One region of the Bradyrhizobium commune genome, then DNA from elsewhere that is predicted to be linked to it. Evidence: predicted binding sites of a transcription regulator. Region 1 holds the regulator's gene; each other region holds the start of a gene.

What was found. Region 1 encodes PhoB, which activates phosphate uptake and scavenging genes when phosphate is short. Its sites were predicted from a motif close to TGTCATNNANCTGTCAT; they were not measured.
Region 2: a site for PhoB is predicted at 2,184-2,200, ahead of ugpB (sn-glycerol-3-phosphate ABC transporter substrate-binding protein UgpB). Genes of this name have one in related genera too.
Region 3: a site for PhoB is predicted at 1,960-1,976, ahead of phnC (phosphonate ABC transporter ATP-binding protein). Genes of this name have one in related genera too.
Region 4: a site for PhoB is predicted at 2,283-2,299, ahead of IC761_RS12165 (UDP-2,3-diacylglucosamine diphosphatase). Genes of this name have one in related genera too.

Annotation. Positions count from the first base shown of each region.
Region 1 covers NZ_CP061379.1:7,352,939-7,357,158, reverse strand. Annotated here, with positions in the region: gene pstB (phosphate ABC transporter ATP-binding protein PstB) at 1-685, shown strand, start outside; gene phoU (phosphate signaling complex protein PhoU) at 697-1,413, shown strand; gene phoB (phosphate regulon transcriptional regulator PhoB) at 1,428-2,135, shown strand; gene IC761_RS34540 (GcrA family cell cycle regulator) at 2,449-2,958, opposite strand; gene IC761_RS34535 (aspartate aminotransferase family protein) at 3,426-4,220, shown strand, end outside.
Region 2 covers NZ_CP061379.1:111,209-115,428, reverse strand. Annotated here, with positions in the region: gene ugpA (sn-glycerol-3-phosphate ABC transporter permease UgpA) at 1-762, opposite strand, end outside; gene ugpB (sn-glycerol-3-phosphate ABC transporter substrate-binding protein UgpB) at 815-2,131, opposite strand; gene IC761_RS00495 (CaiB/BaiF CoA transferase family protein) at 2,487-3,704, opposite strand; gene IC761_RS00490 (organic hydroperoxide resistance protein) at 3,880-4,220, opposite strand, start outside.
Region 3 covers NZ_CP061379.1:918,810-923,029, reverse strand. Annotated here, with positions in the region: gene phnE (phosphonate ABC transporter, permease protein PhnE) at 1-41, opposite strand, end outside; gene phnD (phosphonate ABC transporter substrate-binding protein) at 113-1,042, opposite strand; gene phnC (phosphonate ABC transporter ATP-binding protein) at 1,107-1,916, opposite strand; gene IC761_RS04375 (LbetaH domain-containing protein) at 2,091-2,747, shown strand; gene IC761_RS04370 (alpha-D-ribose 1-methylphosphonate 5-triphosphate diphosphatase) at 2,744-3,937, shown strand; gene IC761_RS04365 (DUF1045 domain-containing protein) at 3,956-4,220, shown strand, end outside.
Region 4 covers NZ_CP061379.1:2,591,236-2,595,455, reverse strand. Annotated here, with positions in the region: gene IC761_RS12175 (threonine/serine dehydratase family protein) at 1-268, opposite strand, end outside; gene IC761_RS12170 (glycosyltransferase family 4 protein) at 389-1,447, opposite strand; gene IC761_RS12165 (UDP-2,3-diacylglucosamine diphosphatase) at 1,447-2,259, opposite strand; gene thiD (bifunctional hydroxymethylpyrimidine kinase/phosphomethylpyrimidine kinase) at 2,476-3,276, opposite strand; gene IC761_RS12155 (PAS domain S-box protein) at 3,570-4,220, shown strand, end outside.

The DNA of each region.
Region 1 (4,220 bases):
CCTGGTGCTCGGCGCCAACCGTGTCACGGCGTTCATCGGGCCTTCCGGCTGCGGCAAGTCGACCCTGCTGCGCATCTTCAACCGGATGTACGACCTCTATCCGGGCCAGCGCGTCACCGGCCAGCTCATGCTGGACCAGACCAACGTCCTCGACCCCAAGCTCGACCTCAATCTGCTGCGCGCGCGCGTCGGCATGGTGTTCCAGAAGCCGACGCCGTTCCCGATGACGATCTACGAGAACATCGCCTTCGGCATCCGTCTCTACGAGAAGATCTCGAAGTCCGAGATGGACGACCGCGTCGAGAAGGCGCTGCGCGGCGGCGCGCTGTGGAACGAGGTCAAGGACAAGTTGAATGCGAGCGGCCTGTCGCTCTCCGGCGGCCAGCAGCAGCGCCTCTGCATCGCCCGTACCGTCGCGGTGCGGCCCGAGGTGATCCTGTTCGACGAGCCCTGCTCGGCGCTCGATCCGATCTCGACCGCCAAGGTCGAGGAGCTGATCCAGGAATTGAGCGAGAACTACACCATCGCGATCGTCACCCACAACATGCAGCAGGCGGCGCGCGTCTCCGACAAGACCGCGTTCATGTATCTCGGCGAGCTGATCGAGTTCGACGACACCAGCAAGATCTTCACGTCGCCGACCGACCGGCGCACGCAGGATTACATCACCGGCCGGTTCGGCTGAGGAGACAGGACATGGGTTCGGAACATACCGCAAAAGCCTTCGACTCCGACCTTCAGGAGCTGACCCGGCTGGTCGCCGAGATGGGCGGCCTCGCCGAGCGCATGATCGTCGATTCCGTCGACGCGCTGATCCGGCGCGACGTCGCGCTCGGCCAGCGCGTGGTCGCAACCGACGTCGAGATCGACGCGCTCCAGAAGAAGATCGAGGAACGCGCCGTGCTCACCATCGCCCGCCGCCAGCCGATGGCGGTCGATTTGCGCGAGATCGTCGGCGCCATGCGGGTTGCGACCGATCTCGAGCGGATCGGCGACCTCGCCAAGAACATGGGCAAGCGCGTCGCGGCGCTGGAGACCGATTTTCATCCGCTGAAGCTGTTCCGCGGCCTCGAGCACATGACCGATCTCGTGCAGCAGCAGGTCAAGTCGGTGCTGGACGCCTATGCCGCGCACGATCTGCCGGCGGCGATGGCGGTGTGGAAGGGCGACGAGGAAGTCGACGCCATCTGCACCTCGCTGTTCCGCGAGCTCCTCACCTACATGATGGAGGATCCGCGCAATATCTCGTTCTGCATTCACCTGATGTTCTGCGCCAAGAACATCGAGCGGATCGGCGACCATGCCACCAACATCGCCGAGACGGTGTTCTACATGATCGAAGGTCAGGCCATCACCGACAAGCGGCCGAAGGGCGACATGACGACCTTCGCCGCGCCGGTCCCGAATACGTAAGGAGCGACGACCCCATGGGCGCACGCATTATGGTGGTTGAAGACGAGGAAGCTCTGACCGAGCTTCTGCGTTACAACCTCGAAGGCGACGGCTATGACGTCGAGACGGTGATGCGCGGCGACGACGCCGACACCCGTCTCAAGGAGCACATCCCCGATCTGATCGTGCTCGACTGGATGCTGCCGGGTCTCTCCGGCATCGAGCTGTGCCGACGGCTGCGCGCCCGGTCCGACACCAAGCAGCTGCCGATCATCATGCTGACCGCACGCGGCGAGGAGAGCGAGCGGGTTCGCGGGCTCGCGACCGGCGCCGACGACTACATCGTCAAGCCGTTCTCGGTCCCCGAGCTTTTGGCCCGCGTGAAAGGCCTGCTGCGGCGCGCAAGCCCCGAGCGGCTCGCCACGGTGCTCGCTTTCGGCGACATCGAGCTCGACCGTGAAAAGCGCCGCGTGGCGCGCTCGGGCCGGCCGATCGATCTTGGCCCGACCGAATATCGCCTGCTCGAGTTCTTCCTGGAGCATCCCGGTCGCGTGTTCTCGCGCGAGCAGCTGCTCGACAGCGTCTGGGGCCGCGACATCTATATCGACGAGCGCACCGTCGACGTGCATATCGGCCGCCTGCGCAAGCTGCTCAATCTCGGCCGCGAGCAGGACCCGATCCGCACCGTCCGCGGCGCCGGCTATGCGCTGGATGATCGGTTCGCGAAGGCCGAGCAGACGTAAGCCGACCTGAAGCGCGATGAGATTGGGATGAATCGTCATCGCGCTTTAGGTTGTTGTTCGAGCATGATCTTTTCGGAAAACCGCTGCGCACTTTTCCGGATCATGCTTTAGCGAGCTGCCGCTACAAAATCGGTGCCGTCCCGGCGAAGGCCGGGACCCATAACCCCAGGGCGTAGTTGTTGCGCGAAGAGGGTAACTCCGAGTCTCCTTAACCACATCTGCCGGTGGTTATGGGTCCCGGCCTTCGCCGGGACGACAGCGGAGTTTGTTGAGCCGTTATCACGACGGCTCCTAAACTTGACTCAGATCTATCTCAGCGCGGCGGCTTCGCGGGCGCCCGCCGCCGATCCGCGGCCGGTTGATACGCCACCCGCGAATGCTGGGCGCAATAGGGCAGGCCGGAGAGCGCCTTGCCGCCGCAGAAGAAGAAATCCGGGCTCGAGGGATCGCCGACCGGCCAGTGGCAGGTCGCCTCGTTCAGCTCCAGCAGCGACAGCCGCTGGCTCATCGGCACCACGTTGTCGTAGGTGACCGGTTCGGCCTCGACCTCGATCTCGAAGGCCTGCGCCAAGGCGGTGTTGCCGCGCGCAATGGGACGGCTCACCCGCATCATATGCTGCGCGGGACGCGCCTTGCGCGGCCGGGGAGCCGCCGACGACGGGCTCTTGGCACGGCCGGACAGGCCGAGCCGGTGCACCTTGCCGATCACGGCGTTACGGGTCACATTGCCGAGCTCGGCCGCGATCTGGCTGGCCGAAAGTCCTGCTTCCCAGAGCTTTTTCAACTGCTCGACGCGATCGTCGGACCAGGTCAAAACCGTCATTGCACCCTTTCCTTCGTCGCGCGCCAGCCATCCTGGGGCGGCACGACGAATGCCTAAGCCTCGAAAAACCCATGCCGCCAGAATCCCTTAAGGCTCGCCGGGCACAACAATGCGCCCGAACGTTTACGCCGGTACATGAGGACTTTTGGGATCAGAACTGCCGCACGAGATGTCGTATCTGACAAGCCAAACGCTACAATATGGCGTGACTCGCGCGCAAGAGTCCGCCGACTCGCTTCCACATGTTCCGTGGCGAAAACTCCGCAAATTCGCCACCGCAAGACTACGGATTCAGCGTTTCGCGAGGCTGTCCGGTGGCATTGACACCCGTGGCGCCAAGCATAAGATAGTGACGCGTGCCGCCCTTAAAAGGCGGCACGTTTCGTTTTCCGGACCGGTCAATGGTGCGCTGCGTAAGGCGCCTCAGGCCATCCGAAACGCCCAAATGACAGCCAAAAGAGACGGTCATGACCAACAGCGCCGCGCCGCATCTGCTTCCCGTTTTCGCCAGGGCCAACATCGGCTTCGAGCGCGGCGAGGGCGTCTGGCTGATCGCGACCAATGGCGATCGCTATCTCGATTTCACCTCGGGCGTGGCGGTGAACGCGCTCGGTCATGCCCATCCCGCGCTGGTCAAGGCGCTGCAGGAGCAGGCCACAAAACTCTGGCACATGTCGAACCTGTTTCAGAGCCCGGACGGCGAGAAGCTCGCTGTCCGCCTCTGCAACGAAAGCTTTGCTGACTTCGTATTCTTCTGCAATTCCGGCGCCGAAGCGCTGGAGGGCGTGATCAAGCTGGTGCGGCATCATCACTTCTCCAAGGGCCATCCGGAGCGTTACCGCATCATCACCTTCGAAGGCGCTTTCCACGGCCGCACGCTGGCGACCCTGGCTGCCACGGGCTCCGAAAAATATCTCGAAGGCTTTGGTCCGCCGATGGATGGCTTCGACCAGGTGCCGCATGGCGACATCGAGGCCGTCAAGAAGGCGATCGGTCCGCAGACCGCCGGCATCCTGATCGAGCCGATCCAGGGCGAAGGCGGCGTGCGTTCGTCGCCGCCCGCCTTCCTCAAGGCGCTGCGCCAGCTTTGCGACGAGAAGGGCCTGCTGCTCGCGTTTGACGAGGTGCAGACCGGCATGGGCCGCACCGGCGATCTCTTCGCTCATCGGCGCACTGGCGTCACACCCGACGTGATGTCGCTCGCCAAGGCGCTCGGCGGCGGCTTCCCGATCGGCGCAGTGCTCGCCACCGCCGACGCCGCG
Region 2 (4,220 bases), 380 kb from region 1:
GGAATAGACCTTGTAGACCAGCGTCACCGTCGACGTGCCGGGACCGCCGCGCGTCATGGTGTCGATGATGCCGAAAGTGTCGAAGAAGGCATAGACGATGTTGACGACCAGCAGGAAGAAGATGGTCGGCGACAGCAGTGGGAAGGTCACGGTCCAGAACCGCCGCATCGGGCGCGCGCCGTCGATCGCGGCGGCCTCGAACACGCTTTTCGGGATCGCTTGCAGGCCGGCGAGGAAGAACAGGAAATTATAGGAGATCTGCTTCCAGGCAGCCGCCAGGATGATCAGCGCTGCGGCCTGGTCGCCGTTGAGCAGCGGATTCCAGTCGATGCCGGCGCCGCGCAGATAGCGCGCGAGCACGCCCAGCGAAGGATGCAGCATGAAGATCCAGAGCACGCCGACGACGGGCGGGGCGACCGCATAGGGCCAGATCAGCAGCGTGCGGTAGAGCGTCGAGCCGCGCAGCGGCTTGTCGGCCATCACGGCGAGCAGCAGCGCAAAGGACAGCGACGAGACCGCGATCGCGAACGAGAAGAAGAAGGTCCGGATGATGGACGCGAAATAAGCGGGGTCCTTGAACAGCTCGATATAATTGTCGAACCAGACGAAGTTCGAGGAGAGACCGAAGGCGTCCTGGAGCAGGAAGGACTGGATCACCGCCTGCAAGGCCGGCCAATAGAAGAAAATCAGGACGACCGCGAGTTGCGGGGCGACCAGCACGTAGGGCAATAGCTTTGATTGGAAAATGGCTTGCTTTTGCATGATGGGTGGCGCCGGCAGGCCGCTCGTCGTGCGGCCTGCCGTCGCCGTCGCCTTATTTTACGGCGGTCTTTTCGAACTGCCGCAGCATCGCGTTGCCGCGCTCGACAGCCGCATCCAGCGCCTGCTTGGCGGTCTTCTTGCCGGCGAGCGCCTGCTCGATCTCTTCCGACCAGACGTCACGCAGCTGCACCATGTTGCCGAGGCGCAGACCGCGCGAATTCTCGGTCGGCTCCTTGTTGGTCAGCTCGAGCAGCGGGGTCTCGAGATAGGGCTGATCCTTGTAGAAGCCCTCGGCCTTCGCCTTCTCGTAGGCCGCCTTGGTGATCGGCAGATAGCCGGACGCCTTGTGGATGTAGACCTGGCGATCGGTGTCCGAGAGGAAGGTCAGGAATTTTGCGACGCCCTTGTATTCGTCGGCCGACTTGCCGCCCATGACCCAGAGCGAAGCGCCGCCGATGATCGAGTTCTGCGGCGCGCCCTTGACGTCGGGATAGTACGGCATCGGCACGGCGTTGAAGGCGAACTTGGCCTGCGCCTTGACGTTGCCGAAGAAGGCCGACGAGGTCAGGTAGATCGCGCATTCGCCCGAGGTGAAGCGGCCTTCGCCGGTATTGGTGCGGCCGGCATAGTCGTAGGTCTTGTCCTTCTGGAGCTCGACCAGCTTCTCGAGATGCTTGACCTGGAGCGGTCCGTTGAACTCGAGCACGGTGTCGAAGCCGTCGAGACCGTTGGCCTTGCTGGCGAGCGGCACGTTGTGCCAGGCGGAGAGCTGCTCGAGATTGACCCAGGTGATCCAGGAGCCCGAGAAGCCGCAGGTCGGATGACCGTTGTCATGCAGCTTCTTGGCAGCCTCGAACGTCTCGGGCCAGGTCTTCGGGATCTCGACGTTCGCCTTCTTGAGCTCGTCGAGGTTCACCCACATGACGGTCGACGACGAGTTGAAGGGGAAGGACAGCATCTCGCCCTTCGAGGTCGAGTAATAGCCGGTGATCGCGGACAGATAGTTCTTCGGATCGAACTTCTCGCCGGCGTCGGCCATCAGCTTGTAGACCGGCTTCACGGCGCCGGTCGCGGCCATCATGGTCGCGGTGCCGACTTCGAACACCTGCATGATGTGCGGGGCGTTGCCGGCCCGGAAGGCGGCGATGCCCGCGTTCATCGTGTCGGCGTAGTTGCCCTTGTAGGTCGGGATCACCTTGAAATCGCTCTGCGACGCGTTGAAGTCGTTGGCGAGCTTGACGATGACGTCGTTGTTCGCGCCCGTCATCGCGTGCCACCACTGGATCTCAGTGACGGCGAGCGCCGGCGAAGCCGTCATGCCAACCGTGACTGCAAATGCGGCAGCCGCCCCAAAGTGTCGAAGAGCCATCAAGAATACCTCCCTCAGCCGTCAAAAAGATCGCTTGCGCTAGCAGCGCCATATGACGTTCACATGACTGTGTAGGCGGGAGAAACGAAAGCAGCAAGCGCGGCCAAATGGGAAGTCGTCAAATAGGCGAAGGGTGGAGCAGGCAGCCTCCGTTCGCAGTGCACATCCGCGCCCGCGCCGCAGTGCGGCATTGGACGTGTGAGGCTAACAAGCAGGCCGCGGGTTCGAAAACCTCTCCCGCTTGCGGGAGAGGTCGCGCGCAGCGCGGGTGAGGGCTTTATCCTCTGGGGGATTGTCCCGTCGCGGATACCCTCTCCCCAACCCTCTCCCGCAAGCGGGAGAGGGAGTGGGCCAACTAGCGCTTGCGCTCGGGGCCGCAGACAACGCCTTTCTCGACCATCGCGTCGATCTCCGACTTGGAGTAGCCGAACTCGCCCAGCACCTCCTGGGAGTGCTGGCTGAATTTCGGCGGCAGCCGGCGCAGGCTGGGCTTGCTGCGATCGAGCCGGATCGGCGAGGCGACCCCCTTGTACCAATCCTTCTCGATGACATCGCCGCGCGCGATCGTGTGCGGGTTGGTCAACGCCTGGTCGATCTTCTGCACGGGCCCTGCGGGCAGGCCCGCGGCCAGCAGCCGATTGCACAGTGGCTCGGCCTCGTGCTGGCTGAACACGGCGGCAAGCTCGGCGCGCAGCGCATCGCGATTGGCGATGCGGTCCTTGTTGCGGGCAAAGCGCGGGTCGGTGCCGAGCTCGGGCTTGCCGATCTCCTTGGCGAGCTTGCGGAAGGTGCCGTCATTGCCGACGCCGATGAAGATGTTGTCGGTCTTGGTCGGGAAGATCGCATAGGGCACGAGGTTGGGATGCTCGTTGCCGGTCAGGCCCGGCGGCTTGCCATGCATGAAATAATTCGCGGTGTGCGGATGCATGATCGCAAGGCCGGCCTCGTACAGCGTCGTCTCCAGGAACTGGCCCTTGCCGGAGCGCTGCCGCTCCGACAGCGCCATCAGGATGCCGATCGCCGCGTAAAGACCGGTGGTGATGTCGACCAGCGGCACGCCGATCCGCATCGGGCCGCTCTCGGGCGAGCCGGTTGCCGCGATCATGCCGGTCATCGCCTGGATGATGGCGTCATAGCCGGGATTGCCACCGCGCGGGCCGTCGGCGCCGAAGCCGCAGATCCGGCAATGCACCAAGCGCGGGAATTTCCTGCTGAGCACGTCGTTGCCGATGCCCCATTTCTCCAGCGTGCCCGGCTTGAAATTCTCGATCAGGACGTCGGCCGTCTCCAGCATCTTGAGCAGCACGATGCGGCCGCCCTCGGAGGCGAGGTCGAGGCCGATCGAGCGCTTGTTGCGGTTGATGCCGACGAAATAGGCCGCGTCCTCGTCGTGGAAGGGAGGGCCCCAGTCGCGCACCTCGTCGCCGGCGGGCGGCTCGACCTTGATCACGTCGGCGCCGTGGTCGGCAAGGATCTGGGTGCAGTAGGGACCGCCAAGCACGCGCGTGAGATCGATGACGCGCAGTCCGCTCATTGCGCCCGCGGCAGCGTTAGAACTGGCGGCTTCAGTCATGTCTTCGCTTCCCCTGTGTCGAGATTTGATCACAGGCCTAGCGAGGTTTTTTTGCGCCAGCAATGGCTTGTTGCGTGGGGCCGTATGCGACGCCGCGGTGCAATCCCGCAACGTGGCAAATCAAGCAGAAGTGGCCGGCCCGGGATATCCCGGGCCGACCGATCGGCATCGACGATCAGACGACCGTCAAACGAACGTCGACATTGCCGCGCGTCGCATTGGAGTAGGGGCACACCTGATGCGCCTTCTCGACCAGCGTCTCGGCCTCCGCGCGGGCAAGGCCCGGCAGCGAGACGGCGAGATCGATGTCGAGGCCAAAGCCGCCGGCCGAGCGCGGGCCGATACCCACGGTCGAGGTGACGGAGGCGTCGGCCGGGACCTTCGGGCCGCCCTGGGAGGCCACGAACTTCATGGCGCCGATGAAGCAGGCGGCGTAGCCTGCCGCAAACAGCTGTTCGGGATTGTTGCCGGCGCCGCCGCCGCCGCCGAGCTCCTTCGGCGTGGTGAGCTTGACGT
Region 3 (4,220 bases), 1.2 Mb from region 1:
GCGAGCTGCTGCTCGGGAAGGATCGCAACCGCAATCGTCATCGATCACACGGGTCCATCAAGAAAAGAGCCGGGTCCATCGACCCGGCTCGAGTAGCGTCGTCCCGACGAAATCAGGACGCCTTCTTGCGCAAAGCGTCGACGAACTTAATCAGCTCGATGGTCTTGTTGTAATCGTCGTTGGCGATCGGCTCCCACGGCTTGTTCTTGCCGTCGGAGAGCTTCTTGAACGCCTCGGGATCCTTCTGCGCCGCATCGAGGAAGGCCTTCTTGATCGCGGCCTTCATGTCGTCGGGCAGATCGCTGAGATAGGCGTAGGGCGAGTTGATGATGAGGTCGGACTTCACAATGATGCGGAAGTCTTCCTTCTTCATCACGGTGCCGTCGGTCGACTTAACCATGCCCTTGTTGAGCATGCGGGTCAGGTTGGAATCGTCGTCGGCGTTCCACCAATTGGCGGCGACGTCGACGGTGCCCTGGGCCAGCGCCAGCACGGCATTCTCGTGGCTGCCGGTGAAGACGACCTTGGAGAAATAGGCGTCGGGATCGATGCCCATCGCGTTCAGCTTGAAGCGCGGCATGTTGTTGCCCGAGGTCGAGTTCGGATCGACCAGGCCAAGGTTCTTGCCCTTGAGGTCTTCGATCTTCTGGTACGGCGACTTCGCCAGCACGTAGAACACCGAGTAATAGCCCTTCGAGCCGTCGGCATTGACGTCGATGACGAAGGCGTCGGTCTTGACGCCGGTCAGGCGGGCGCGGGCGAACGAGGCCGGGCCGTAGTAGCCGATGTGGATGTTGCCAGCGCGCTGCCCCTCGATGACCGCGGCGTAGTCGTTGGCGACACGCAGCGTCACCTTCACACCGAGCTCCTTCGACAGGTAGTTGATGAAGGGGCCGTAACGCTCGGTGACGCCGGAGCCGTTCTCGGCCGGGATCACGGCGAAGGTGATCTCCGGGTATTTGGTCTTCCAGTCTTCGGCGGAGGCGGATCCGGCGAAGGTGAGCGCGGCGGCGCCGGCAAGAATTAATCTGCGAGTGATCATGATACCCTCTTCATCGGTTGGGATCGGTGGACGCAAAAACGGGCAACGACAGGTGCGCCGCGGCTCAAGCCGCAGCGGCGGTTCCGAGCGCCGGGACACCCTCGGGCGCCGGCGCAGGCGTGCCGCCCATGACGTCGGCGGCTTCGAGATCGTAGAGCTCGCGCGCAACCAGATCGGTCAGCTCCGCCGGCGCGCCGTCGAACACCACCCGGCCCTGCGCCATGCCGATCAGGCGGTCGCAATAGCTGCGCGCCAGGTCGAGCGAATGCAGGTTGCAGAGCACGGTGATGCCGAAATGCTTGTTGATGCGCAAAAGCGCATCCATCACGATCTTGGTGTTGCGCGGGTCGAGCGAGGCGATCGGCTCGTCGGCAAGGATGATGTCGGGCTGCTGCACCAGGGCACGGGCAATCGCCACGCGCTGCTGCTGGCCGCCGGAGAGCTGGTCGGCGCGCTGGGCGGCGAGTGCTGCGATATCGAACTGCTCGAGCGCCGACATCGCCAGCGCCTTGTCCTGCTCGGGCCAGATCTGCGACAGCGAGCGCCAGGCCGGCATGGTGGCCAGACGTCCCATCAAGACGTTGGTCAGAACGTCGAGCCGGCCGACCAGGTTGAACTGCTGGAAGATCATCGCGGAGCGCGCCCGCCACTGCCGCAGCTCCTTGCCGCGCAGCGCGGTGACGTCGAGGCCGTCGAACAGGATGCGGCCCTGTGTCGGCGTCGCGAGGCGATTGATCATGCGCAGCATGGTCGATTTGCCGGCGCCGGAGCGCCCGATCACACCGACGAAGCTGCCGGGGGCAATTTGAAACGAAGCGTCGTCCACCGCGGCTTTTGCGCCGAAGCGGCACGTCAGACCTTCCACCACCAGCATGCAGGGCTCCAGAGTAGCTGGCTCCCACCGCTATCGCCGGCGCTTGACAGTTGTGTGACACGCACGCTGCGGTGCGGCGATCCTACACACCTCGTCCCCTGTCATCGCTTCGTCATGACATTGTCATCAAGCGACTCGATGACGGGCGCCCGCCCTCGAATTTTCGGATGCAGCATGGCCAAGGTGCTTTCGGTCCAGCCGACCATCGATCCTTCGGCGAAGCTGCACGAGACCAGGCTTGGCGCCTATACCGAGGTCGGCGCCCGCACCATCCTGCATGAAGTCGCGATGGGAGATTATTCCTACGTCGTGAACGACGCAGAGATCACCTACACGACGATCGGAAAATTCTGCTCGATTGCGGCGGTGACGCGCATCAATCCCGGCAATCATCCGATGCATCGCGCGACGCAGGCGCATTTCACCTATCGCTCCAGTGCCTACTTCCCGGGCGAGAGCGACGACGAGGAATTCTTCGACTGGCGGCGCCAGCATCACGTCCATATCGGCCATGACGTCTGGATCGGCCATGGCGCGATCGTGCTGCCCGGCCGCAACATCGGCACCGGCGCGGTGATCGCGGCCGGCGCCATCGTCACCAAGGACGTGCCGGCCTACGCCATCGTCGCCGGCAATCCGGCGCGGATCGTGCGCCGCCGGTTCTCGGAAGAGGTTGCCGGACGGCTTGCAAGGCTGGCATGGTGGGACTGGGATCACGACAAATTGCGTGCAGCGCTGCCCGATTTCCGCAAGCTCGCGATTGAAGATTTCCTGACGACATACGAAGCAGGAGCACATTCCTCTGCCAGCAAACGAACCGTGGTCGCGTGACAGACATTTTCCTTGAAGGTGGCCGGGCCCTGATCGGCTCCGAGCTCGTCGAAACTTCACTCGCCGTGTCCGGCACGGACATCGCGCAGGTCGATGCGCCCCGCGGTCGCGCGCGGCTGGCGATCGACGCCCGCAATTTGCTGGTGCTGCCCGGCATCGTCGATCTCCATGGCGACGCCTTCGAGCGGCAGATGATGCCGCGCGCCGGCGTCGATTTCCCGATCGACGTCGCGCTCGCCGACACCGACCGCCAGGTCATCAGCAACGGCATCACCACGGTGTTCCACGCGACGACCTGGTCGTGGGAGCCGGGGCTGCGCAGCGGCGACAATGCGCGGCGCCTGCTCGAGGCGATCGAGCGGCAGCGCCCGCATTTCGCCGCCGATACCCGCTTCCATCTGCGGCACGAGACCTACAATCTCGACGCCGAGGCCGAGATCGGCCAGTGGCTCGCCGAGGGCCGTGTCGACCTGTTCGCCTTCAACGACCACATGGACGGGGTCGTCGCCGACATCTCCAATCCGCGCAAGCGCAACCGCATGGTGGAGCGCACGGGACTGTCGAGCGAGGATTTTGACAGGCTCGTCGCCCATATCGTGTCACGCGCAGCCGACGTTCCGGCGTCGATCATCCGGCTCGCTGCTGCGGCACGCAGCGCCGAGGTCCGGATGCTCTCGCATGACGATGCCACGCCGGCGATGCGCCGGGCATTTCGCGAGATGGGCGTGACGCTCGCCGAATTTCCGGTCAACGAGGAGACGGCGCGCGAGGCCGCGAACCATGGCGATGCCATCGTCTACGGCGCGCCGAATGTCTTGCGCGGCGGCAGCCACACCGGCTGGACCAGGGCGTCCGACATGATCGCAAAAGGGCTCTGCTCGGTGCTGGCGTCGGATTACTACTACCCTGCGCCGCTGCTCGCCACGTTCCGGCTCGCGGCCGACGGCGTGCTGCCACTGACCGAGGCCTGGAAACTGGTCTCAGCCGCACCGGCCCAAGCGACCGGCCTTGCCGATCGCGGCACGCTCGCTGCCGGGCGCCGCGCCGACATTCTGCTGGTCGACGGCAGCGAGCCGCTGCGGCCGCGGCTCGTTGCGGTGATCGCTGCCGGAAAGCTCGTGCATCTGACCGACGCGACGCGGCTGCTCGGCGCGGCGGCGACGCCGCGCGAGACTGTTGTCGCGGCATAGATCGGTTATGCTGAGGCAATGACAGGTTTCCCCCGCTACGCGATCTATTTTGCCGCCGGTGCCGACCATGCGCTGTCGCGCTTCGGCGCGGATCTGCTCGGCTACGATGCCTACACCGGCGGCGAATTGCCCTTTCCGGAAGATGCATTGCGTGTCGCGCCGGATTGGCGCGACGTCAGCAGCGATCCCCGCAAGTACGGCTATCACGCCACGCTGAAGGCGCCGATGGCGCTCGCGCCCGGCACGACCGAGGCTGAGCTCACGACTGCCTGCGCGTCGTTTG
Region 4 (4,220 bases), 2.9 Mb from region 1:
CCACGCCCTGGGCGTGGTTGCCGGAGGAGAACGCGACGACGCCGCCGGCGCGCTTGTCCTGCGGGATCGAGAACACCTTGTTGAAGGCGCCGCGAAACTTGAAGGAGCCGGTGCGCTGGAGCATCTCCGGCTTCAGAAACACCTTGGCACCGACGCGCTCGTTGAGCACCGGAAAGGACAATAGCGGGGTGCGGATGGCAAAGGGCGCGATCACGCGCGCGGCGGCATCGATATCGGCAGGGCCGATCGGAAGGGGCTGTTCGGACATGGAGCGATGTTATCGCGGCCGGGGAGGCGCGGGCAAGACACCTCCGCGCGAGGATTTCCAAAGCGTTTTCGCGCGAAGTGGATACCGGTTCGCGTGAAGAAAACGCGTCAAAACATGAATCTAGGCGACGAAGCGAGGCTGTTCCGCGCCGTTCCGGCCCGGCAGCACGGCACCCACCGCCCGGATACTGTCCACAAAGGCCCTCGCCGAGGCCTCCCAGGTGTAATTGGAGGCGAATTCGACGCAGGCCTGCCTGGAAAGGTCGAGCGCGGCGAAGCAGGCATTGCGCAAATCATGATCCAGCGCGCCGACCGGCGCATCGCCGATCACGTCGCGCGGCCCCTTCACCGGGAACGCAGCAACCGGCAGGCCGCTCGCCAGCGCCTCGAGCAGGACCAGGCCGAACGTGTCGGTCCTGCTTGGAAACACGAAGACATCGGCGGCCGCATAGATGTCCGCCAGCTCCTCGCCGTGCTTCTCGCCTAAGAAGATCGCGTCCGGATAGGCCTCCTCCAGCGCGACACGGGCCGGCCCGTCGCCGACGATCACCTTGGTGCCGGGCAGATCGAGGTCGAGGAAAGCCTCGAGATTCTTCTCCACGGCGACGCGGCCGACCGAGAGGAACACCGGCGCCGGCAGGCAGAGATCGATGGCGCGGGGGTGGAACAGTTTGGTGTCGACACCGCGCGGCCAGAGCACGACATTGTCAAAGCCGCGGTCGGTCAGCTCGCGCGCGAGCGCAGACGTTGCCGCCATCACGGCGCGGCTGGGCGCGTGGAAGCGGCGCAATGCCCGCCAGATCAGTGCGCCCGGAACCGGCACGCGGGCGCGGACATATTCGGGAAAACGGGTGTGGAAGCTGGTCGTGAACGGCAGCTTGCGCTGCCGGCAATAGCGGCGGACCATCAGGCCGATCGGCCCTTCCGTGGCGATATGAATGCTGTCGGGACGCGCTTCCTCGATCAGCTTCGCGATACGGGCCGGGCGCGGCATGGCGAGCCGCACATCGCGGTAGCTCGGCATCGCAAAGGTTCGAAACGATTGCGGCGTGAGGAATGCGAATTCGACGCCGCGCCCATCGACGCCAAGGCCTTGGGCTGCGTCAGCAAGCTTGGTCAGCGTCCGAACCACACCGTTGACTTGCGGGTGCCAGGCGTCGGTCGCGACCAGGATGCGCATCAAGCAGCCCTTGCTGCCACCTGCGGAACTTGTGCCGGCTTCCGCAGATGATCGGCCCAGGTGATGATCTCGAAATGTCCGTCATCGTGCTCGACGAGCGCGGTGCAGCTCTCCACCCAGTCGCCGCAATTCATGTAGCGGATGCCGTTCTCGTCGCGGATCACGGCGTAGTGGATGTGGCCGCAGATCACGCCGTCGGCATCATGGCGCCGCGCCTCGGCGGAGAGCGCCTGCTCGAACGCGCCGATATAGTTCACCGCGTTCTTGACCTTCTGCTTGGCCCATTGCGACAGCGACCAATAAGGCACGCCGAACATGCGGCGGAAGAAGTTGACGAAGCGATTCATCTGGATCGCGAAGTCGTAGGCCTTGTCGCCGAGATGGGCGAGCCAGCGCGCGTTCTGCACGACGAGGTCGAAGATGTCGCCGTGGATGACGAGGTAGCGCTTGCCGTCCACCCCGGTGTGAACGGTGTTTTCGACGACGTCGATGCCGCCGAAATGCGTGCCGTAATAGTTGCGCAGGAACTCGTCGTGGTTGCCGGGCACATAGATGATCTTGGCGCCCTTGCGCGCCTTGCGCAGCAGCTTTTGCACCAGGTCGTTATGCGATTGCGGCCAGTGCCAGCTCGATTTCAGCGCCCAGCCGTCGACGATGTCGCCGACGAGATAGATCGTATCGGCGTCGTGGTAGCGCAGAAAATCCAGCAAAAGGTCGGCTTGTGAGCCGCGGGCTCCGAGATGAACATCGGAGATGAACAACGTGCGAAAGCGCCGCTCCGGGCTCTCGTCACTCACATCGTAACTTCCCATGCGACCGCCCGTAACAATTTCCCGTGACAGGGGGATGACGATTGAACCTTTGAGGCACCCTCAGATACGAATCAAACCTTGCCTCGCCCTCCCCGCGAATATCAGTCGCATGCGACAATCAGGCGACATGAGGCGGCAATGAGTGGCCCGTAGGAGCCCGGAAGGGCATGGCCTTATTGGTTAACGGGCGGCGATCCCCGAGGTGCAGGGCCGACGTCAGTAGAATCTGTGGAAATGATGGATCGGCCCGTGGCCGTGGCCAACGCTGAAGCGGTCGGCCGCCGCAATCGCCGCACTGATCCAGGCCTTGGCGTTGCGGGCCGCCTGCTCGAGCGCCTCGCCCCTGGCCAGACCCGCCGCGACCGCCGAAGACAGCGAGCAGCCGGTGCCATGGGTGTTGCGGGTCGCAGCGCGCGGCGCCGAAAGCGCGATCGCGTTATCGGGAGAGACGAGATAGTCGATGCTCTCGGCGCCCTCGCCGTGCCCGCCCTTGATCAGCACGGCACGGCAACCGAGCGCGAGCAGGCGACGCCCCTGGCTTTCGATGTCGGCTTCGCTGCGCGCGACAGGCTCATCGAGCAGGGCCGCTGCCTCCGGCAGATTGGGCGTGATCACCGAGGCGAGCGGCATCAGTTTCGTGCGCAGGGCCTCGACGGCCTCCGCGGCCAGCAGGCGGTCGCCGGAGGTTGCGACCATCACGGGATCGAGCACGACGTGACGCGGCGCCCAGCGCGACAGCGCGGCCGCGATCGCGTCGATGCTTGCCGCCTGCGCCACCATGCCGATCTTCACCGCACCGACATCGAGATCGGAGAACACAGCATCGATCTGCGCGGTGACGAACTCCGCCGGCACTGCGTGAATGCCGGTGACGCCTGTCGTGTTCTGCGCCGTCAGCGCCGTGATCGCGGAGGCGCCATAGACGCCGAGCGCGGCAAAAGTCTTCAGATCGGCCTGGATGCCGGCGCCGCCGCTCGAATCCGAGCCGGCGATGGTGAGCGCCACGGGCGTCGTCATCGCCGGGGACATTCGCTTGAAAGGGACACGGCCATGGCCTGTCCTAGCGCGCTCGCGGAGCGCCAGCAAGCCGCGCCGGGCCGCCGCGGCCCGCGGCCCCGCCGCTCGGGTGCTGGCGAATCACCTGAAGGCGCTCCCCCGCGGCATTGTCGACCCGAAATCGTGCACAGGCTGCAAAATAGCCTTGATGCTGCCTTGGCTCACATAGACGAATGAGACGTTGATAATGGAACCGTCCAGCGGCACCAATGTTGCGGGCCGACTCCGGCCCGCGAGCCTATCAGGGTGGAATCATGTGGGCCTATTTTGAACGCCTTCTCGACTCGTCGATGCTGTCACCGCACGGCATCTGCCTGTTGTGGGAGCCCGAGCTGATCTGGCTCCACGTGGTCTCGGACGCCTGCATCGCCCTCGCCTATTTCTCGATCCCGTTTGCGCTCGCGATCCTCGTCACCAGGCGGCGCGACCTCAGGTTCGGATGGGTGTTCTGGGCGTTCGCAGTCTTCATCATGGCCTGCGGCCTCACGCATGTGCTGTCGATCTACACGCTGTGGGTCCCGGTCTACGGCATCGAGGGCCTGGTCAAGGCGGCGACCGCCGTAGCGTCGGTGTTCACCGCCAGCGCGCTCTGGCCGCTGCTGCCGAAGATCCTGGCGATCCCCTCCCCGTTCGAGCTCAGGAAAGTCCAGGCCGCGCTCGAAGAGGAGGAGATCAAGACCCGGGATGCGACGCTGCTGCTGCAACAGGTCAACGACGCCCAGCGCGCGATGCGCGAGAGCGTGGCGCGCCTCACCGCGATCGTCGAGACCGCGGTCGACGGCGTCATCCTGTTCGATGCCGACGACCGCATCCTGCTGTTCAATCCGGCCTGCGAGCGGTTGTTCGGCTATCAGGCCAGCGAGGTGATGAACCGGAAGATCCAGCTCTTGATTCCCGGCGAGGCC